DNA from 3 places in the Mixta hanseatica genome. Region 3 is predicted to be linked to each of the others. Evidence: predicted binding sites of a transcription regulator. Region 3 holds the regulator's gene; each other region holds the start of a gene.
The links. Region 3 encodes PurR, which represses purine synthesis genes. Its sites were predicted from a motif close to CANGCAAACGTTTGCNTG; they were not measured.
Positions count from the first base shown of each region.

Region 1: a site for PurR is predicted at 4,992-5,009, ahead of pyrC (dihydroorotase). Genes of this name have one in related genera too.
Region 2: a site for PurR is predicted at 5,603-5,620, ahead of K6958_RS07885 (amino acid aminotransferase). Genes of this name have one in related genera too.

Region 1 covers NZ_CP082904.1:1,745,684-1,753,443, forward strand. The annotation lists gene proP (glycine betaine/L-proline transporter ProP) at 1-1,299, shown strand, start outside; gene solA (N-methyl-L-tryptophan oxidase) at 1,393-2,508, opposite strand; gene bssS (biofilm formation regulator BssS) at 2,611-2,865, opposite strand; gene K6958_RS08420 (hypothetical protein) at 3,082-3,357, opposite strand; gene dinI (DNA damage-inducible protein I) at 3,504-3,749, opposite strand; gene pyrC (dihydroorotase) at 3,887-4,930, opposite strand; gene K6958_RS08435 (lipoprotein) at 5,195-5,758, opposite strand; gene grxB (glutaredoxin 2) at 5,909-6,556, opposite strand; gene mdtH (multidrug efflux MFS transporter MdtH) at 6,667-7,760, opposite strand, start outside.
Region 2 covers NZ_CP082904.1:1,634,428-1,642,187, forward strand. The annotation lists gene mukB (chromosome partition protein MukB) at 1-936, shown strand, start outside; gene ldtD (L,D-transpeptidase) at 1,084-2,889, shown strand; gene mepK (peptidoglycan L,D-endopeptidase MepK) at 3,075-3,629, shown strand; gene K6958_RS07880 (MBL fold metallo-hydrolase) at 3,670-4,299, shown strand; gene K6958_RS07885 (amino acid aminotransferase) at 4,348-5,538, opposite strand; gene ompF (porin OmpF) at 5,724-6,815, opposite strand; gene asnS (asparagine--tRNA ligase) at 7,116-7,760, opposite strand, start outside.
Region 3 covers NZ_CP082904.1:2,051,257-2,059,016, reverse strand. The annotation lists gene K6958_RS10010 (C40 family peptidase) at 1-205, shown strand, start outside; gene cydH (cytochrome bd-I oxidase subunit CydH) at 268-357, opposite strand; gene purR (HTH-type transcriptional repressor PurR) at 641-1,666, shown strand; gene punR (DNA-binding transcriptional activator PunR) at 1,702-2,610, opposite strand; gene punC (purine nucleoside transporter PunC) at 2,722-3,924, shown strand; gene cfa (cyclopropane fatty acyl phospholipid synthase) at 4,214-5,362, shown strand; gene K6958_RS09980 (riboflavin synthase subunit alpha) at 5,419-6,069, opposite strand; gene K6958_RS09975 (MATE family efflux transporter) at 6,292-7,665, shown strand.

The DNA.
Region 1 (7,760 bases), 310 kb from region 3:
TACAGCTATCTGGCCGTGACCATCGGTAAAGTCTTCTTCCCCGGCGGCAGCCCGGCCGCTCAGCTGATCGCGACTTTTGGCGCTTTCGCCGCCGCTTTTCTGGTGCGTCCGATCGGCGGGCTGTTTTTCGGCCCGCTCGGCGACCGCATTGGGCGGCAGAAAGTGCTGGCCATCACCATGATCATGATGGCGATCGGTACCTTTTGTATCGGCCTGATCCCCGGCTATAACAGTATCGGCATCGCTGCGCCGTTACTGCTGCTGCTGGCGCGTCTGGTGCAGGGTTTCTCTACCGGCGGCGAATATGGCGGCGCGGCGACCTTTATCGCCGAGTACTCAACCGATAAGCGCCGCGGCTTTATGGGCAGCTGGCTGGAGTTCGGTACGCTGGGCGGCTATCTGTTGGGCGCCGGGCTGGTTACCGCACTAACTGCCATGTTGTCAGCGGATCAGCTGCTTAACTGGGGCTGGCGCATTCCTTTCTTTATTGCTGCGCCGCTGGGGCTGTTTGGCCTCTATATCCGCCTGAAACTGGAAGAGACGCCGGCGTTTCAGAAGCATATGGAAAAACAGGAAGCGCTGGAGCACAGCAAACCGCGTTTGACACTGTGGCAGATGCTGCGTAAATATCGCGCGCAGATGCTGAAATGTATCGGTCTGGTGCTGCTGTTTAACGTCTCTAACTACATGCTGACTTCATATATGCCCAGCTATCTGACCGGCGTGCTGGGACTGAGCGAGCTGAGTGGCCTGATGCTGGTGCTGGTGGTAATGTTTGTTATGATGCCGCTGACGCTGTTCTGGGGGCACTGGAACGATCGTCTGGGGCGCCGTCCGGTGATTGCGCTGGGCGCGGTAGGTCTGCTGGTGCTGTCAATCCCGTGCTTGATGCTGGTAGCGACCGGTAACCTGGTGTTTGTATTCATTGGACTGATGATCCTGGGCGTACTGCACAGTTGCTTTAGCGGCACCATGCCTTCGGCGCTGCCGGCGCTGTTCGCCACGGATATTCGCTACAGCGCGCTGGCCATCGGTTTTAACATCTCCGTTTCTCTGTTTGGTGGCACCACGCCGTTGATGACTGCCTGGCTGGTGGATAAATTCCAGAACCTGCTGATGCCCGCTTATTACCTGATGGGTGCGGGCGTGATCGGCTTGATTACCGTGTTCTTTATGCGTGAAACCGCACGTAAGCCGCTGCATGGTTCAGCTCCGGCGGTAGGTTCGGAAGCGGAAGCGGTAAAACTGGTAAAAAAACTGAAGTTACGTCGCCAGAAAGAGAACCGCGTAACGCAATAATGACGTTGATGTAAAGCGGATAATATTTATCCTTATGGTGATAATAATTATCACGAAAATAGTAAGGCACAATTTTATTGTGCCTTTATTTTTTTATTTAAAACGGGACAAAGAGAATGGCGATAAATCAAATTGACATGCTTTATTGCTGGCAAAGTCGCTGGCTATTTCACCTAATACGCTGGCAAATTTAAAACCGTGACCGCTAAGCCCGGTAATAATCAGCCGGTCATTATCTTCCGGCAGCGTATCGATAATAAAATCCTCATCGGGAGAATTATCATAAGCGCAAGCGGCGCCATGTAAACAAACGCCGACGCCCGGCAAGAAATGGCGCAGGAAATTAAAAACTTCACTGCCATCGCTGGCGAAGGCGCCGAAAGGCTTGCGATCCTCGGCGCTTTGCATCGGCTGCCCCCCGTCATGACGGCCTATTTTCAGCTCGTTATTTTCAGCCGGAAAACCATAATATTGGCTGCCATCCGCCATTTCGACGGTAAAACCGGGGAATTTGTTAGTTTCGCTGTAGCGGCCGTCGGCCTGATACCAGGCAAATACTTTACGTACAGGCGTAACCGGTAGCTCGGGGCAGAACCACTTTACGGCGGTGCCAACGCTGAGTAGCAGCTTGCGGCCATAATAGTCGCCGTCGGCGGTAGTTACGCGCTGCAGCTCACCCTCGCGGGCAATAGCGGATACCGGGCAGTTAAACAGCTGAGCGCAGCCCGCTTCGCGTGCCAGCCGTATCCAGCTGCGAATCGCCACTTCTGATTTCAGGTAGCCGGAGCGCGGCTCAAAAACGCCCGTGTAGCCTTCCGGCACATGAATATCCGGCCAGCGTTGGCGGATCTGTTCCGGCGCTAACACCTCTACCTCCAGCTGGAACTGGCGCGCGCTTTCTATTACGTTGGTAATAAATGGCGAGTTGGCAGGGGAGAGATTGATAATGCCGCTGCGATGCATAATCCGCTCGCCGCACTGCTGCTCCAGTTCATCCCATAGCTGCTGGGCGCGCAATACCAGCGGCACATAGCGTGCGCCCTCGCCGTAGGCGTGGCGAATCAGACGCGTCGCGCCGTGGTGGCTGCCTTCCTGATGGGGCGGATGGGCGCTGTCGATCATCAGCACCTTAAGCCCGGCACGGGTCGCGTACCAGCCTGCGGCGGCGCCGACGGAGCCACTGCCAATAACGATAAGATCATAAACCATTAGCCAACTTCTCCTGATGCTGCGAAGGTTTAGCAGCATAGCAAAAGCGTGCAGATAATAAAAAGGCACCCCGGAGGGTGCCTGGTCAACCAAAAGTACTGGTTAATGCTTTTTGTAGTCTCGCGCAAGGATCTCGCTGGCTTCTATTTTAGCGATACCTGCTTCCAGAATGGAGATAAATTGTCTGGCAACGTCCGTAGTCAGCCAATAAGTCGGCCCTACGTCGGCTTCATCAGGCTGTTGCTCATTAGATGAAAGCGAATGCAGACGGATCATCATCGCATCATACGAGTCCACGGTACTGATATCCCATCCAACGAGGGGATGTGTCTGAATAATCTCTTTATTACTGTCCATTATAACCCCCTTATTACTCGTAGAACGAAGTGATTATTTGAGGTTTCAATGCGGCTTTTTTTCACAGAGCAGGTTGATTATAACAGTGTTACAGATTTAAGCGGCACGAAAAATGCTCGAATAGCGTAATTAATCGGCGCAGAATAATATTTGCACAGAATTCTGGTTATTTCTGGCGGAAAAAGAACTCCTGCATAATGCAGGAGTTTATAAATGTCAAAGGCTGGGATCGGGTTGAATTTTAACCGGGGCGTGACGTTTTTCCAGCTCGGCCGCCAGGCGAGCAAAATGCTGTTGCATTCCCTCATCATGATTTTGGTTTTGCGCTTCCAGCCGCAGGCTGTGGATCAATAACTGATTAGATTTATCGTCCAGACAAAAGGCAAGATAGGAAAATGCGTTTTCCAACACGGTAAGACGACGCTGCTGTTCACCAATTAACGCCAGCAGTTCACCAAAGGTCATCGCCTCTTCAGGTTTTTCAGCGGTCATGGTTAACACCTCCTGTAAGTCATGACGGACGCCAGAATATGTCATCGGCTTACAACAGTCTATAACCGCGTTGAGGCGGCGGCGAGGCGGTAAAGATAAAAAAAAGCCGGATGGCGATATCCGGCAAACAACGGCACAAAAAGAAGTCAGTCAGTGATAAACCAGTCGTCGGCGCTTTCCCAGGTTTCCTGCAGGATCTCGGTTACGCGATCTTTAGCTTCTTTACCACTGCCCATCACGGTCAGGTTATTCGCGCTGGCGTAGCGCACCGAAATATGGTTGGCCATTTCCGGAAATTCTTTATCGATTCGTTTTGACAGTTCCTGTGTCAGCGCATCGATAGCGCCGGCAGGGAGCTGAGTCGTTTTCGCTATAGTTACTTCAACACGCATATCTGCCTCCGCTGTGAGTACTGGCTATTTATACAGTTATCGCATCAGCAAAGCAATGAAAAGCTCGCGGGGAAAGGTGAAAAAACGAGGCAGATCGCAGAAGCGGCTGACCGCTAAGGCCAGCCGCCTGGAGAAGGTTAGGCGATGCGCCAGTTCAGCGTCTCACCGGCCAGGAACGGCACCAGCTTATCGCCTGCCGCCGCGATGCTTTCGGTCACGGTCCAGGGCTCGCGCACCAGACGCAGGGTGCCTTCATTCAGCGGCAAGCCGTAAAAGTTCGGGCCGTTTTCCGAGCAGAACGCTTCAAAGTGCTGCAACGCATCCATCTCTTCAAACACGGTCGCGTAGGCGGGCAGGGCGGTCGGAGCATTAAACACGCCTGCGCAGCCGCAGCTGGCCTCTTTGCGATGACGCAAATGCGGCGCGGTATCGGTGCCAAGGAAGAAGCGTCGGTTACCGCTGGCGATAACCTTACGCAGCGCTTCCTGATGGACATTGCGCTTCAGGATCGGCAGGCAATAAAGATGAGGGCGCACGCCGCCCACCAGCATATGGTTGCGGTTGAACATCAAATGCTGAGGCGTAATCGTTGCCGCCAGCAGATCGTTGCCCGCTTCCACATACTGCGCGGCCTCTTTGGTGGTGATATGTTCAAACACCACTTTCAGCGCCGGGTAACGTTGGCGCAGCGGCTCCATTACCGTTTCGATAAAACGCGCTTCACGGTCAAAAATATCCACGTGCGCATCGGTCACTTCGCCATGAATCAGCAACGGCATCCCGAGACTTTGCATACGATCCAGCACCGCTGCGATGGTATCGATATGGGTAACGCCGTGGCTGGAGTTAGTGGTGGCGTGGGCAGGATAGAGCTTGGCTGCGGTAAATACCCCTGCCCGGAAGCCTTTTTCCAGCTCATCAGGCGATAGCGAGTCGGTAAGGTAGCAGGTCATTAATGGCTGGAAAGCATGTCCTTCCGGCAACGCATCCAGAATACGTGCGCGATAGGCGATAGCCGCCTCCACGCTGGTCACTGGCGGCACCAGATTAGGCATCACAATGGCACGGCCGCACACGGCGCTGGTAAAGGGTAATACGGCGCGCAGCATCTCATCGTCACGCAGATGGATATGCCAGTCGTCAGGGCGGCGAATGATCAGTTGCTGAGATTGTGCAGTCATGAATTAGGCTCCGGCGATAGGAAAAAAGGCAGTTTTTAGCCGGGTACTAAGCATAAGGATAAAGGCAACCGATTGCACATGCTTTATGTCGGCCACGATAAAAAAGCCCTGGAAAGCGCGTGAATTGCTGTAGATATCGCCAGCGCGCCCGCTGAACGTCCACTTTGACAGTGGGAGAGGAGATCTAACGCCAGTGCGGCATGAAACAGTGAGGGATAAAAAGTAAATGGCCCGCGCCGGGGAAAGGACGCGGGCGACCGCTCGTTAGTCGGTAAAGGGGATCACCAGCTCGCCGGGCTTTACTTCAATGCCTTTCGCCAGTTTTTTCGCCATCGCTTCCGCTTTGCTGCGATCCTCGCTCAGCACATAAGCGGGCTCGCGATCGAAATAGCTTTTTAGCGATTGGTTAAGGTAGGGCCTCAACGTTTGCAGGATCGGCTGCATCTTATCCGGCTGCACGTTGGCATCCACGATCTCCAGATCCTTCAGATAAACCGCCCCTTTTTGTTTATCGAAAAACGGCTGGGCCTTCATCTTTAACTGCATATCAGCCTGCTGTGGACCCAGCAGCGAAGTGATATTCACTTTTGCATTGCCGGATAGGGTGACTTTACCCGCCTCTTCGCGGCCAATCTGGCTGCTGAGGTTGCTTAATACGATATGCGCATTAACCAGCCCGGAAACGCCAATATCTTTCTGATAATTATTATGTTTTTGCAGAGCCTGATTGATCTCCTGCTCGGAAATCGTGTATTGAGTCAGCTGATTACAGGCGGTCAACAGACCGGCCAACATCAGGGCGCAGAGCGCCAAAAACGCCTTGTTCATGACAATCCTCGAAAGTGATGCGGAGAAAGTCTCCTTTTAAGGAGGCTAAGCTTGCCGTAATCGCCGCCGTGAGTCACCAGGAAAACAGGAAAAGAGAGGGGAAAAGCGGGAAATGCAGGCTGCAGGCGGCGAAACGCCGCCCTTTAACCATTAACCCGCCATAGTACTTAACAGATTTACCTGAGTTTGCTTCGCCATATTATCGCGATATTCCGCTACCCGGCTGGGCCAGTTAATCCCTGCCACCAGCGACAGCGAACGCAGCAGAGGGAACAGATTGATATCATCAAGGCTTAACTCGCCGTTAACGGCGTTCGGTTTCACGATCAGCTTATCGAGATCGCGCATATCGTTAGAGATCTTTTTGATGAACCCGTCTGCGTGCTGCTTTAATTCAGCAAAGTCGCCGATGTTGGCTTCCTTTTTGTTTTTGAAATAAGCCCGCGCCTGCGGCGTTGCGAACTCGGCAAAACCGCCTTCGGCAACGCGCGGCAGCAACAGCTTATTCACGTAGCTGTTCACATTGCGCAGCCAGTCATTAATCGCAGGGTTGGTTTTGCCGGTCAGTAGCGGCTCGCCATCCAGCTGATCAACATAGCGCACAATATCCAGGCTTTCCGGCATGCAGCTGCCATCCTCTTTTTGCAGAATCGGCGCCATTTTCTGACCAATCAGCCGGGTTGGTGTCTCCTCATCATCGTTAAGCATTACCACCAGTTCTACCGGCAGATTTTTCAGGCCAAAAATCATGCGTGCTTTAACGCAAAACGGACAATGATCGTAAATATAGAGTTTCACCGCATCTCTCCTTACTGATATTGCCGACGGCGGGTTGCCGCCAGCAATTGTTTGAATATGCTTAAAAAGTATGGAAGAGATCCAGGGGAAGGGCAAACCGCAGCGGCGTATTAGCCGCCGCGCAGCATCGCTGGCGCCGCGGCGCGCGGCTGAAATTGCCACCACAGCGCCAGCAGGGTAATGGCGCCGGTGCCGCCCAACATCAGCCAGGGCAGCTCCGGTAAGGCCAGTTCGCGTCCGGTATCAAACATCCAGCCGCCGCCGGTATAGCCCAGCGCGCCGCCCAGCGCCAGACCCAGACGGCTAAAGCCAAGATAGCTGCCGCGCGCCCGTGCGCTGGCCAGTTCAGCGCTCAGGGTTTCACGCGCCGGCTCGGCGATAATCGCCCCGATATAGAACAGGCAGATTAAAATAAACAGCTGCTGTAGAGAGTCGGTCAGGCCGATCGGCAGCAGGCTGAGCGTCATCAACAGCAGGCCAGCCATCAGACGATGCTCCAGGCGGAAACGCTTTTCACTCCAGCGGGCGATCGGGTAAAGCAATGACAGCGACAGCGTCGCCTCAATGGCATACATCCATTTAACCGCGCTGGCGGTGCCAGCGATCTGGTTCACCATAATCGGCAGCATTAGCATCACCTGAACCGCCAGAATATAATAGCCGGTCAGCGTCAGCACATAGGCGCAGAAGCGACGGTCTTTCAATACCAGGCTCAGCCCTTCACGCAGCGGTGTCGGGACCGTAGAGATGCGCCAGGCAGGCAGCAGCAAGGCGTTAAACAGCGCGGCCAGGACGAAAACCAGTGCGCCGACCCAGCAGACCAGGCGGAAATCCCACGCCAGCAGCCAGCTGCCAATCAGCGCGCCCAGCACCGCGCCGGCGCTGTCCTGCATCATCAATAGCGAGAAGAAGCGGCCACGCGCTTCAGGGCGGATCAGCTTCACCACCAGCGCGGTGCGCGGCGGATCGAACAGCGTGCCGCCAATGCCGGAAAGCAGGCAGGAAAACCACAGAAGCCACGGCTCATGCGCCACCGCCATGGCGGCGAAACCGGCCGCGCGCAGCAGCATGCCGCAAACAATCATCGGTTTGGCGCCGAAGCGATCGGCAATGGCGCCGCCAAACACGCCGAGTCCCTGCTGAACCAGCTGGCGCAGCCCCAGCGCGATGCCGACCACCATCGCCGCCCAGCCAAGCTGATCAA
Region 2 (7,760 bases), 420 kb from region 3:
CGGAAAATTCAGTTCTTTATCGCCGTTTATCAGCATCTACGCGAGCGTATTCGTCAGGATATTATCCGTACCGACGATCCGGTTGAAGCCATCGAGCAGATGGAGATTGAGCTTAGCCGCCTGACGGAAGAGCTGACCGCCCGCGAGCAGATGCTGGCTATCAGCTCGCGCAGCGTGGCGAATATTATTCGTAAGACGATACAGCGCGAGCAGAACCGTATCCGTCAGCTTAACCAGGGGCTGCAGAGCGTGAGCTTTGGTCAGGTGCGCAGCGTGCGCCTGAATGTTAACGTGCGTGAAAGCCACGCGACGCTGCTGGACGTGCTCTCTGAGCAGCATGAACAGCATCAGGATCTGTTTAACAGTAACCGGCTTACCTTCTCTGAGGCGCTGGCTAAGCTGTGGCAACGTCTCAATCCGCAGATTGATATGGGGCAGCGCACGGCGCAAACTATCGGTGAAGAGCTGCTGGATTACCGTAACTATCTGGAAATGGAAGTTGAGGTAAACCGTGGTTCGGATGGCTGGCTGCGTGCTGAAAGCGGGGCATTGTCAACCGGTGAAGCGATCGGTACCGGGATGTCGATTCTGGTGATGGTGGTGCAAAGCTGGGAAGAGGAAGCGCGTCGCCTGCGCGGCAAAGATATCAGCCCGTGTCGCCTGCTGTTCCTGGATGAAGCCGCGCGTCTTGATGCTAAATCGATCGCGACGCTGTTTGAGCTTTGCGAACGTCTGGAGATGCAGCTCATCATCGCTGCCCCGGAAAATATCAGTCCGGAAAAAGGCACCACCTATAAACTGGTCCGTAAGGTGTTCAACAATACGGAGCATGTGCATGTAGTAGGTCTGAGAGGCTTCTCAGCCGATCCGCTGCCAGGCGCGACCGCATCACGCTCGGAGCAGGACCAGTCGGAGGATGAAAAAACGCAGGTATAAATGTAGTAAAACTGTTGCCTCGCGTTTAATCTAATCAACGGCATTTGCTCTATGAGACAAATGCCGTTGTTCGTTTATATACTTATTATAATAATTAACAGTCTTCACGGTTTATTAACCGCGGACCAAAGCAGGCAGGGGGCAAGGATGTTGCTGGCAAAATATAAAGCAATGCGAAAAACAACGCTGGCTTGGGCAGTTGCAATCAGCCTGATACAGATATCTGGCGCCGGGGCGGCGATCATTACGGCGGTTCCGGTGGAAAGGGCCAGTGAAACCATGAGCGCGGCCGCAGGACAACAGCAAATGTTGGCCGCACTGCCGCAGGGCGTGAAGCCTTTCTATACCGGAACGCTGGCCTCACTCTACGCTGCGCGTCAGATGCAGCCTCTCTGGCAGGACAAAGATGCGGTACAGCAATTCCAGCAGCAGCTGGCCGAAGTAGCAATTTCTGGCGTTCAGCCGCAGTTTACTCAGTGGGTAGAGCAATTAACGGATCCTGAGATCACCGGTATGGCGCGCGATATTGTGTTATCGGATGCGATGCTGGGTTATCTGCAATTTGTTGCCAACGTGCCGAAGCAGGGCGAAAGCTGGCTCTATAGCCGGGTGCCTTACAAAATGGCGCTGCCGCCGCTTTCGGTCACTAACCAGTGGCTGGCGGCGGTTGATGCCGGGCATTTGAACAGCTTCGTTAATTCATTAGTGCCGCAGCATCCTCAGTATATCCGCATGCACAACGCGCTGAAGCAGCTGCTGGCGGATAATCATCCGTGGCCGCAGCTGAAGGATAAACAGACGCTGCGCCCCGGACAGGTCAGCGATGATGTGCCAGCGCTAAAAGAGATTTTGCAGCGTACCGGTATGCTGTCGGTTAACGATGCACCCGCGCCCAATGAGGATGCGGTAGCGTCTGACAGCGCTAATCAGAGCGACCAGCTGGCTACCGTCAGCCCTTCTGCGACCAATGTTGCCGACGTGCCGGCCGCAACGCCGGAAAATCCAGGTAATGTTGCCGCGTCACAGCCGGTCGCCACTGAGGCCAATGTTTATGGCCCGGCGCTGATTGAAGCGGTGAAGCGTTTTCAACGCTGGCAGGGTCTGGAAGCTGACGGCGCGATCGGCCCACGCACGCGCGAATGGTTAAACGTTTCGCCGCAGCTACGCGCCTCGCTGTTGGCGCTGAATATTCAGCGTTTGCGCCTGCTGCCGGATGATATGCGTAATGGCATCATGGTGAACATCGCCAACTATTCGCTGGTTTATTACGCTGACGGCAACGAAATTTTATCGTCGCGCGTTATTGTCGGCCGTCCCGATCGTAAAACGCCGCTGATGCGCAGCGCGTTGAATAATGTGGTGCTGAATCCACCGTGGAATGTGCCCACTACGCTGGTGCGGCAGGATATTATTCCCAAGGTTAAGCGCGATCCCTCTTACCTGTATCAGCACGGCTATACACTGCTTTCAGGCTGGAGCAACGACGCCGAGGTCATCGATCCCAGCATGATTGACTGGAGCATGGTTTCGGCGGCGACCTTCCCGTATCGCATTCGTCAGGCGCCAGGCGCCCATAACTCGCTGGGACGGTTTAAATTCAATATGCCAAGCTCCGATGCAATCTATTTACACGACACGCCAAACCATAATCTTTTTCAGAAAGATATTCGAGCGCTAAGTTCAGGTTGCGTGCGGGTAAATAAAGCCTCGGAATTAGCGAATTTACTGTTGCAGGATGCCGGCTGGAATAATGCACGTATCTCCAGCAGTTTACAGCAGGGCGATACGCGCTATGTGCCTATTCGTCATCGTGTTCCGGTTAATTTATTCTATCTTACCGCCTGGGTAGCTGATGACGGCAAGACACAATTCCGCACAGATATTTACAATTACGACACCACCGCGCAGTCAGGTACGCGCATCCTGACTCAGGCCGGTCAGCTACTGCTTTAATTATTGATTCATGACTCTTTTTCCCGGCTGTCTGTTCTTTCAGGCAGCCGGCTTATGAGTGGTATTTACGTTTATCCTCACATTACTGCCGTTTACTACCTTGACGTCATTCGAAGTGGCAGTTAAGGTGCGGACTTGTGTACTTTTTGCACGGTTCGCTTTCTTTTTTCAGGTAAACGCAATTTATGGCTAATTTTGATTCACAACGTCGTAAGCTGCTGGTTTTTGGTGGTGCGGCAGCAGGGCTTGCGCTGCTTCCAGGCTCAGCTCTTGCCTCAGTTTCGACTTCTCGTCCTCGTATTCTTACGCTTAATAATCTTCATACCGGTGAAACACTAAAAACCGAGTTTTTTAATGGGACAAGTTACGATCCGGATGAGCTGGCGCGGCTGAATCATTTTTTCCGCGATTATCGGGCTAATAAAATTAAAAGTATCGATCCAACGTTATTTGATCAACTTTATCGCTTACAGGCGATGCTGGAGAATCGTAAACCAATCCAGCTCATTTCTGGCTATCGCTCATTGGCCACCAATAATATGCTGCGCGGAAAAAGTAAAAGCAGCGGCGTGGCGAAACATAGCTACCATACACTTGGGCAGGCGATGGATTTCCATATCGAAGGTATTTCTCTGAGTAATATTCGCAAAGCGGCGCTAAAAATGCGCGCGGGTGGTGTAGGATATTATCCACGTAGTAACTTTGTACATATCGATACCGGGCCGGTGCGCCACTGGTAATGCAGAGAATGCCCGCCGGCTGAGCGGGTCATGGAGCTTTATGGATTATCATATTATTCCCGTCACGGCGTTCGCGCAGAACTGCTCGTTGATTTGGTGCAGCGAAACGCGTGAGGCCGCGCTGGTCGATCCCGGCGGCGATGCGGAACTGATTAAACAGCAGGTTGAAGCGCAAAACGTTAAGATAAGCGCAATACTGCTGACCCACGGTCATCTTGATCATGTGGGTGCCGCCGCCGAGCTGGCCGCCTATTATGGCGTAGAGATTATCGGGCCGCAAAAACAGGATGCCTTCTGGCTGGAAGCGCTACCTACGCAAAGCCAAATGTTTGGCCTGGCGGAATGCGCGCCGTTAACGCCCGATCGCTGGCTGGAAGAGGGTGAAACGGTAAAAGTCGGTAAGGCAACGCTGGAAGTTTTGCACTGCCCTGGTCATACGCCGGGACATATTGTCTTTTACCATCGCGACGGGCGCTTATTAATTTCCGGCGACGTGATATTTAATGGTGGCGTCGGACGTACCGACTTTCCGCAGGGAAGCCATCAGGCGCTGATTGATTCCATTAAAAATAAGCTGCTGCCGCTTGGCGATAATATTACCTTTATTCCCGGTCATGGGCCAATATCCACCCTGGGCCGTGAACGCATCAGTAATCCTTTTTTAATCTGAGCAGTAAATAAAAAATGGGCCAGCGGGCCCATTTTTTTGCCTTTGGATTTATAGCACGGCGACAATGGCTTCGCACAGCGCGGCCATATTATCTGGCGTCATGCCTGCTACGTTAACTCGACCTGAATTCACCGCATACACGCCAAACTCTTCACGCAGACGAATAACCTGATCTTTATTCAGCCCGCTGAAAGAGAACATGCCGTTCTGACGAATAATAAAACTGAAGTCGCGGTTAGCGCCTTTTTCCTGCAGCGTATTAACGAAAAGCTGGCGCATGCGATGAATGCGCTGACGCATATCCGTTAACTCCTGCTCCCAGATAGCGCGCAGCGCGTCGTTACCCAGAATAGTCGCCACTACGGCAGCACCGTGCGCCGGCGGATTAGAGTAGTTCGCACGGATGGTATATTTGACCTGGCTGAACGCGGTATCGGCTACGCCTGCCTCTGCGGCTACCAGCGTAAAGGCGCCCACACGCTCGTTATAAAGGCCAAAGTTTTTCGAGTATGAGCTGGCAACAATCAGCTCCTGGTGGCTGGCAGCAAAAATCCGCAGCCCTTCAGCATCTTCTTCCAGACCACGTGCGAAGCCCTGGTAGGCAAAATCAAACAGCGGCAGCCAGCCGCTTGCCTTAGAGAGTTCCGCCAGCTGAGACCACTGCTCTGCGGTAGGATCGATTCCGGTTGGGTTATGGCAGCAGCCGTGGAATAACACGACGTCGCCAGCTTTGGCGCCGCGCAGGCTGGCCAGCATTGCGTCAAAATCGAGCTGATGGTTTTCAGCATCGTAATAATCATATTCGCAGACTTCGAGGCCGGCAGAATTAAAGACGTTTTTGTGGTTTGGCCAGCTGGGGTTGCTGATCCAGACGCGCTTAGCGCCGGTTTGCGTCGCCAGAAAATCAGCGGCCACGCGCAGGGCGCCGGTTCCGCCAGGGGTTTGCGCGGTGCGGGCGCGTTTTGCGCTAATAATCGCGCTATCCTGACCAAATAGCAGCGCCTGGGTGCAGCGGGCAAAGTCAGCCAGGCCATCAATGCTGAGATAATTTTTTGTGGTTTCGTTTTCCAGCAGATACTGCTCGGCTTTCTTTACGCTGGTTAATACTGGCGTTTGTCCGGTTTCATCTTTATAGACGCCGATGCCAAGGTTGATTTTATTCGGGCGGTCATCGTTGCGGAAAAGATCGGCTAAACCAAGAATAGGATCGGCGGGTGCAGCAGTGATATTTTCAAACATGTGAGAGGTCCGTAAGCTTCAAGAAAAGCGAAATGAAGCCTCAGGTTAACGCCAGAAAGTGGAAATGCCAACCGTTTGCGAGAAAAAGAATCGTGAATAAAAATGCGGGAACAGGGCAAATAAAAACGGGGCATAAAGCCCCGTTTTTGAACCTTAAGAACGTAACGTTCTGCGACAGGCTGAACTTAGAACTGGTAAACCAGGCCTACTGCTACGGTGTCGCCAGAGCCGATTCCCAGCTCATTGTCGTCATCAATCTGGTTAATGATGTAGTCAACGTAGGTAGACATGTTTTTGTTGAAGTAGTAGGTTGCGCCCACTTCAAAGTATTTAACCAGGTCAACGTCGCCAACGCCTTCAATGTCTTTGCCTTTAGTCTGCACATAGGCGATAGACGGACGCAGACCAAAATCAAACTGATACTGTGCAACCAGTTCGATATCCTGAGTTTTATTTGCGAAGCCAGATACGTCGCCGACGCCAGCAATGGTGCCAGAGATACGGGTAGCGTTACGGCCTTCACCATAGCTTGCAGCCAGGTAGACATTGTTCGCGTCATATTTCAGCGCGGTGCCCCAGAACTCTGCACGGTCGCCGCGACCCAGATCAGCAACAGTATTCTGGTCATTAGTGCGATCCTGAGAACTATAAGAGCCTACAATGCCAACACCGATCGGTGAAACATAAGAGGTTGAGAAGCCGTAGCCGTCGCCGTTAGAGCGCTGCAGCTCGTCACGCTCGTTTTTGCCCTGATACTGAACTGCGAAGTCCCAGCCATCAACCAGACCAAAGAAATTGCTGTTACGGTAAGTCGCCACGCCGCCGGTACGGCTGGTCATGGTGTCAGACTGAGCGAAGTCACCGCCGAATTCAGGCAGGACGTCGGTCCATGCCAGAGCATCATAAGCGATGCCGTAGTTACGGCCGTAATCGAAAGAGCCATAGTTGCCGAATTTCAGACCAGCAAAGCCCAGACGGGTTTTGTTACCTTCCTGAGCATCTTCGCCTTCAGAGTTGTTGGCGCTGAATTCATATTCCCATTGACCGAAACCGGTCATCATGTCGTTAATCTGGGTTTCGCCTTTGAAGCCCAGGCGAATATAAGATTGATCGCCATCGCCGGCATAGCCGTCGTCATCAGAGAAGTAGTGCAGACCAACCGCTTTGCCGTACAGATCCAGCTTGTTACCATCTTTATTATAAACTTCTGCTGCATTGGCTGCTCCGGCAGCTAACAGAGCAGGAATAACCACTGCCAGAATATTGCGCTTCATCATTTCTTATTACCCTCATTGGAGTTATTTGGACACCTGCCACTGCCGTCAAGATTTCTTTACAAAGGCTTGATCAGAGTTTGGTGTCTTCCTGTGTCTGCAGGCATCTTTCCATTCGCCGCCAGGTAATTCTACCCCGAAAATGCTACTAAACCCTAATAGTAGTTTCATAAAGAAAATATGTATTACAAAATGTAAAAATAAGGGAACTTTGTGAGACAACTCAAAATTTACAAAAATAAAAAAAGGCTGACAGAGTCAGCCTTTGTATATATATGAATTTCTTATATTTAATGCCAGATATTAGAAACTGGCGTTACGCGGGGTACGTGGAAAAGGTATAACGTCCCTTACATTTTGTACGCCAGTGACATAAGCGATCAAACGTTCGAAGCCTAAACCAAAACCAGAGTGGGGCACGGTGCCGTAACGGCGCAGGTCGCGATACCACCAGTAGTCTTCTTTATTCAGGCCCATTTCATTGAGACGCTGGTCCAGGACGTCCAGGCGTTCTTCACGCTGGGAGCCACCGATAATTTCACCAATCCCCGGCGCCAGCACGTCCATCGCCGCCACGGTTTTACCATCTTCATTAAGGCGCATATAAAAAGCCTTAATGTCTTTGGGATAGTTTTTCACCACCACCGGTGCCTGGAAGTGTTTTTCCGCCAGGTAACGCTCATGCTCGGAGGAGAGGTCAATACCCCATTCAACCGGGTTCTCAAATGTCTGGCCGCTGGCTAACAGAATATCGATCGCATCGGTGTAATCGACACGAGCAAAATCCGCCGTGACGAATTTTTCCAGACGGCTAACGGCTTCTTTATCCACGCGCTCGGCAAAGAACGCCATATCATCTGCGCGCTCGCTTAATACCGCTTTAAAGACATACTTCAGCATCGCTTCCGCCAGGTCCGCCGCATCATCCAGCGAAGCAAAGGCAATTTC
Region 3 (7,760 bases):
GGCGCTGGAGAAAGGCGATCTGGTCTTCTTCCGCATCAATAACCGCGGCGCGGCCGATCACGTGGGCGTCTATCTGGGTAACGGCCGCTTTATTCAGTCACCGCGAACCGGTAAAGATATCCAGATTAGCCAGCTTAGCGATGATTACTGGCAGCGGCACTATGTTGGCGCGCGCCGCGTGATGACGCCGCGCACCATTCGCTAACGCTGTTGCGCAACAAAAAAGCCTGTCTTAGTGACAGGCTTTTTTTATCCTTCGTGCTGCGATCAGTGCATTACGGCAGTGAAGCTAAATGCAATAATCATCAGCAATGCCGCAACCGTGGTGCCTATTGATAGTTTTAAATCGGTGCTCATTCACCCTCTCCTTTAACCACACAAAAAATAACGGTATAGATTTTCCCATACTCCCTGGTAAAAATCTCGTTTTCTTTGCGCCACCTTGATAGAATCCCCGCCTTGCGTTGCGCAACGACAAAAAACCACCGTTGCCAACCCTTATTTTAAAGACGTCCCGCCTATCAGACGTACCTCAGCCCGCCAATTTCACCTTTATGCGTGCTGAATAACGCCATGCGGACGCAAACGATTAACATTAGCCTGATCAGACTATTACGTCAGGCGCAGGAGTATCTTTTTAATGGCAACAATCAAAGATGTCGCAAAGCGTGCCGGCGTTTCCACTACTACGGTATCGCACGTCATCAATAAAACGCGTTTTGTCGCGGAAGAGACCCGAGAGGCCGTCTGGGCAGCCATCAAAGAATTACACTATTCGCCCAGTGCCGTTGCGCGCAGCCTGAAGGTTAACCATACCAAATCGATTGGTCTGCTGGCGACTTCCAGCGAAGCGCCCTATTTCGCTGAGATTATAGAAGCGGTGGAAACGCGCTGTTTCGCTCGCGGCTATACCCTGATTTTGGGCAATGCCCACAACGATTTACAGAAACAGCAGGCTTACCTCTCCATGATGGCGCAGAAGCGCGTGGATGGCCTGCTGGTAATGTGTTCTGAGTATCCTGAAGCACTGCTGAAGATGCTTGAGGAGAACCGCAATATCCCTATGGTGGTGATGGACTGGGGCGAATCCCGCGGCGATTTTACCGATACCGTGCTGGATAACGCGTTTGAAGGCGGCTATCTGGCCGGGCGCTATTTGATCGAGCGCGGCCACCGCGACATCGGCGCGATCCCCGGCCAGATGGAGCGCAACACCGGCAGCGGACGTTTTGCAGGTTTCGTAAAAGCGTTGAATGAAGCCAACATCCCGGTACGTGATGAGTGGATCGTGCAGGGCGACTTTGAACCGGAATCGGGCTATCGCGCCATGCAGCAAATCCTGGCGCAAAAGCAGCGCCCTACCGCTGTTTTCTGCGGCGGTGATATTATGGCGATGGGCGCGATTTGCGCTGCGGATGAGATGGGGCTGCGCGTGCCGCAGGATATCTCCGTTATCGGCTACGATAACGTGCGCAACGCGCGCTATTTCACCCCAGCGCTGACCACGGTACATCAGCCAAAAGAGCAGCTGGGCGAAACCGCTTTCGATATGCTGCTGGACCGTATTACCAGCAAACGCGAAGAACCGCAGACCATTGAAGTGCATCCTACGCTGATTGAACGCCGCTCCGTTGCTGACGGTCCGTTCCGCGACTACCGCCGTTAATGCCTGAGGCTCAGGAAAACCGCTTCCTGAGCCTGCTACTCCTCACGCAGCCATTCCCGATTGATGGTTTCCGTATCGCCAAGATAGTCCAGTAGCCAGCGCAGCGCGGGTGAATTACTTTGCTCTGACCAGCTCACGCAACAGAAGCTATCCGGGAAAGGCTGCGGTAAGGTCAGCTCCGTTAGCTGCCGGGCTTGCAGCAGCGGCGCGGCAAAGTGGCCGGGCACCATCCCCACGCACAGCCCGGCGCGCAGGCAATCAAAGGCGCTTTCCCAGTCGGGCACCACCAGCCGGCGCTGATTATCCAGCGTCCAGGTGGTACGTCGCGGCAGCGCGCGCGAGGTATCTTCCAGCACCAGCGACGGCCAGGGACGAATATCATCATCCTGCAGCTGGGTCGTTATGCCGGCTAACGGATGATTAACGCTGACCACGCAGCGCCAGTTGAGCGCCCCCATATCGCGGAAGGCGAAGCGCCCGCCCACCGGGATCGCCTGGGTTGCGCCAATCGCCACATCCACCCGTCCGTCGGCCAGCGCATCCCAGACGCCGTTAAACACTTCCGGCGTAATCAACAGCTCCATATCCGGAAAGTGCCGGTAAAAATCGAGCACCAGCTGGCGGGTACGCTGCGGTTTAACGATACGATCCACCGCAATGCTTAACTGCCCGCGCCAGCCGTTCGCCACCTGTTGACACTGTCGCCGCGTGGCTAGCATTTTTTTGATAACAGCGCGTCCTTCGCGAATAAAAAGCTCTCCTGCCTCGGTCAGCACCACATCGCGATGCCGCCGTTCAAAAAGCGGCACCGCCAGCCAGGATTCCAGCTGACGCACCGTATAGCTGATGGCTGAGGGTACGCGGTGCAGCTCTTCCGCGGCAGCAGAAAAGCTGCCGTTACGCGCCACGGCATCAACCACTTCCAGTGCATATTCAGACCACATTTTTTGCCTGCAAAAATTTTGATATCAAGCGGCAAATTTTAGCGTTTCACATTGAGAAAAACATCCTTTACCCTCGCGCCGTCTGTTCACCTGCTTATAAACGAGAAAGAGATGCCTGGTTCAAAAGGATTTATGCTCTATCTGGCCCTGCTCAGCACGCTGGGTTTTCTGGCCACCGATATGTATCTGCCGGCGTTTACCGCCATGCAGGAAAGTTTTGCGACTTCCGCTGGGATTATCAGCGCCAGCCTGACCGTATTTTTAGGCGGCTTCGCCTGCGCCCAGCTGCTGTGGGGGCCGCTTTCCGATCGCTATGGTCGCCGACCGATACTGCTGTTGGGCCTCGTGCTGTTTGCACTGGGCTGCGCGGGCATGCTGTGGGCGAATGCCACCTGGCAGATGTTAACCCTGCGCTTTATTCAAGCGGTAGGCGTCTGTGCGGCGGCGGTAAGCTGGCAGGCGCTGGTGGTCGATCGCTATCGCGGCGCGCAGGCTAATCGCGTTTTTGCCACCATCATGCCGCTAGTGGCCCTGTCGCCGGCGCTGGCGCCGCTGTTAGGTGCCTGGCTGCTCAGTCATTTTTCATGGCGTGCGATTTTTCTGGCGCTGTTGCTGGTCACGCTGCCGCTGCTGTTTGCAACGGCGAAGCTGAAAAAAACTGCACCCGCCTCTGCAGCCACCGCTCAACGCAGCGGCTTTTTCCGTCTGCTGGCGTCACGTATCTACAGTGGCAACGTGCTGATTTACGCCGCCTGCTCAGCCAGCTTTTTCGCCTGGCTAACCGGTTCGCCGTTTATCCTGCACGATCTGGGCCTGAGTCCGGCTGATATCGGTCTGAGCTATCTACCGCAAACCGTGGCGTTTCTGGTCGGCGGCTTTGGCTGTCGCTCTGCGCTTCAGCGTCATAGCGGCCGCAGCCTGCTGCCGTTCCTGCTGATTTTTTATGCGCTAAGCGTGACCGCACTATTTATGGTTTCGATAAGCGACCATGTTACGCTCTGGGGCCTGCTGATCCCGTTTTGCGGCATGGCGCTGGCAAACGGCGCGATTTATCCCATCGTGGTGGCTAACGCCCTGCTGCCCTTCCCGGATGACACTGGTAAGGCTGCGGCGCTGCAGAACTGTTTGCAGCTGGGCCTGTGCTTTTTCGCCAGCCTCGCCGTCTCCTCCTGGCTGACCCAGCCTTTACTGACCACCAGCTCGGTAATGGTGTCGACGATTATCCTGGTGGCGCTGGGTTATGCCTTGCAGCATGTAGCCCACGACCGCACAGCGGAAACGAAAAACAGCCCGCCGTCTTCCCTTTCCAATTAAGCATCCGCCGCTGTCGGCATGCTTAGCGCACTAACTATTAGCCATTGTATAATGCCTTGCGGGAGAATATACTCCTTGCAAGGCAGTCACTTATAATAATTAACGTGCTTTTTCCCCGGCCAGCCAGCGCCTTTCAGGCGGCAGCGTACTGGTCAGGGCTTTCATTCAGTTTCAATCCTCTGCTTAACGTCGGATATCTGGCACACGGTCTTCCGTGAGATTTCTCACAATCCTGAGAAATTGACTATTCTGTTTCTCAGGTTCGTATCACACAGGTGATGGAGAAGCTATGAGTTCATCGTGCATAGAAGAAGTGAACCTGGAGGAAAACCATTGGTATCGTATCGCCCATGAAATGTTGGAAATGGCGGATATTGAGATCAATGGTCAGCGCCCCTGGGATATTCAGGTAAAAAATCCTGACTTTTTTAAACGCGTTTTACAGGAGGGATCCCTCGGCCTGGGCGAAAGTTATATGGACACCTGGTGGGAATGTGAACGCCTTGATATGTTTTTTCATCGCGTGCTAAAGCACAAGTTGGATCAACAGCTCCCTCATCATTTCAAAGATACGTTACGTATTGCCGCAGCGCGACTGACTAATTTACAGTCGAAAAAACGCGCGTGGATGGTTGGCAAGGAGCACTACGATTTAGGCAACGACCTTTTTTCGCTAATGCTCGATCCCTTTATGCAATACTCTTGCGGCTACTGGAAAACAGCCCAAACGCTGGAAGAGGCGCAGCAGGCGAAGCTAAAAATGATCTGCGAAAAGCTTCAGTTGAAACCGGGGCTTAAGCTGCTTGATATCGGCTGCGGCTGGGGCGGACTGGCGGAGTTTGCCGCGCGCCACTATGGCGTAACGGTCGATGGGGTAACCATCTCCGCCGAACAGCAGAAAATGGCGCAGCAGCGCTGCGAAGGGCTTGATGTCAATATTCTACTGCAGGATTATCGCGATCTGAATAATCAGTACGACCGCATCGTTTCCGTAGGCATGTTCGAGCATGTCGGCCCTAAAAATTACGCGACCTATTTTAACGTGGTCGATCGTAACCTTAAGCCGGACGGCCTGTTCCTGCTGCATACTATCGGCGCGATTAAAACCGATATGAACGTTGACCCGTGGATTGATAAATATATCTTCCCCAACGGCTGTTTGCCGTCGGTACGTCATATTGCCGAAGCCAGCGAGCCGCATTTTATTATGGAAGACTGGCATAACTTTGGCGCCGATTATGATACGACGCTGATGGCATGGCACGAACGTTTTCTGCAGGCCTGGCCGCAGTTGGCTGAGGAGTATGGCGAACGCTTTAAACGGATGTTCACCTATTATTTGAACGCCTGCGCCGGCGCGTTTCGCGCGCGTGATATTCAACTGTGGCAGGTGGTATTCAGCCGCGGCGTTGAAGGCGGCTTGCGCGTACCGCATTAATATCCTGCGGCGCACTTAAAAAACAGGCAACCTCACGGTTGCCTGTTTTTTATTACTTACTCTGCGGTGTTATTTTGCAGCGTGGCCGCCAGCGCCGCTTCACGCTGAGCCAGCACGCGTTCAACCGTATCCACGATCGCCTGAGTATGCGGATCGATTTCGATGTTTACCCGTTGCCCCAGTTTTTTGGCGCCCAGCGTGGTACGCATCAGCGTCTCGGGGATAAGATGCACGCAAAATTTCGTTTTGGTCACGTCGCCCACCGTCAGGCTGATGCCATCGATCCCGATAAAGCCTTTATGCAGGATATATTTCAGCAGCGAGCTGTCCTGCGGTTTAAACCAGATCTCACGGTTATTTTCGGCATTAATAATTTTGCTGATTTCAGCGGTGGTCATAATATGGCCGGACATCAAATGACCGCCAATTTCGTCGCTGAACTTCGCCGCACGCTCAATATTTACCACGTCGCCCAGCTGCAGATCGCCCAGGTTAGTAATGCGCAATGTCTCTTTTACCAGATCAAAGCTAACCCGATCGCCATTAATTTCCGTCACGGTCAGACAGCAGCCATTATGCGCTACCGAAGCGCCCAGTTCCAGGCCGGGTAATAATGCCGGCGGCATTTTCACAATATGCGTACGAAAGTTAGGTTTTTCTTCAATGGCAACCAGCTCTGCGGTGCCCTGCACAATTCCGGTAAACATAGATTGGCCTCGGTCAGTTTTTGTTGATATTACCATACTCTCCAGCACAGAGCAGGTTGGCAAAGGGGCGAAAAGCGCCGTCCGGGTGCCATAAAATGCGGTTTCCTTCATCGTATGATGTCGTTATGATTCTGCACCAGCGTTGTGCATCATTATCTATTCTTTATTATCCTGTCCTCCGGGCGTTATTTATTCATCTCTTAAAACTAAAAAGGTGTATACGTGCAGAAGTACCTGACAGAAGCGCGTCAATTACTGGCTCTTGCCATTCCGGTTATTCTGGCGCAGGTCGCACAGACGGCGATGGGTTTTGTCGATACCATTATGGCAGGCTCGGTTAGCGCGACGGATATGGCCGCCGTTGCGGTCGGCACCTCAATTTGGCTCCCCGCTATCTTATTCGGCCACGGTCTGATTTTGGCCCTAACGCCAGTAGTGGCGCAGCTTAACGGCTCCGGGCGTCGTGAGCGTATCGCTGCTCAGGTACGTCAGGCTTACTGGCTGGCGGCGATGGTCTCGGTGCTGATTATGATTGTGCTGTGGAACGCCGGCTATATGATCCACGCGATGCATGATATCGACCCCGCCTTAGCCGATAAGGCGGTAGGCTATCTGCGCGCCTTATTATGGGGCGCGCCGGGCTACCTCTTTTTCCAGGTCGCACGTAACCAGTGCGAGGGGCTGTCGAAGACCAAACCCGGCATGGTGATGGGCTTTATCGGCCTGCTGGTGAACATTCCGGTTAACTATGTCTTTATTTACGGTCACCTTGGCATGCCCGCGTTGGGCGGCGTCGGCTGCGGCGTGGCGACGGCGTCGGTTTACTGGGTGATGTTTATCGTTATGCGGCTGTGGGTGCGGCGCGCGCGCTCAATGCGCGATATTACCCTGCCCGACTATTTCAGTACGCCAGACTGGACAGTATTGAAGCGTTTGATACGCCTTGGGCTGCCGGTGGCGCTGGCGCTATTCTTCGAGGTAACGCTGTTTGCCGTGGTCGCTCTGCTGGTTTCGCCGTTGGGCATTGTGAATGTCGCCGGCCATCAGATTGCGCTTAACTTCAGCTCATTAATGTTTGTACTGCCGCTTTCGCTGGGCGTTGCGACGACGATTCGCGTCGGCTTTCGCCTCGGTCAGGGGTCGGTTGAGGCGGCTAAGGTGGCGGCCTGGACTGGCCAGGGCGTCGGCATCATGATGGCCGCCATCACCGCGCTGTTTACCGTTACCTTCCGAGAACAGATCGCTCTGTTGTATAACGATAATCCGCAGGTGGTTATGCTGGCCTCGCAGCTGATGATGCTGGCCGCCATCTACCAGTTTTCCGATTCCATTCAGGTGATCGGCAGCGGCATTCTGCGTGGCTATAAAGATACACGCTCAATTTTCTTTATTACGCTGGTTGCTTATTGGGTGATAGGTTTACCCAGCGGCTATCTGCTGGCGCTAACCGACTGGATTGTCGCGCCAATGGGTCCGGCGGGATTCTGGTGCGGCTTTATCCTGGGCTTAACCTCAGCGGCGATTATGATGCTGTGGCGGATTCGTCGGCTGCAAAAATTACCGCCTGAACTGATCCTGAGCCGCGCGGAACATTAAGATAAAGGCCCGTCGCGTCTAAAAAAACGGCGGGTCGCACAGTTGATGGGCAGTTGCGCAGAAAATTGCATGTTTCTGCTTGCCAGCGATGAACA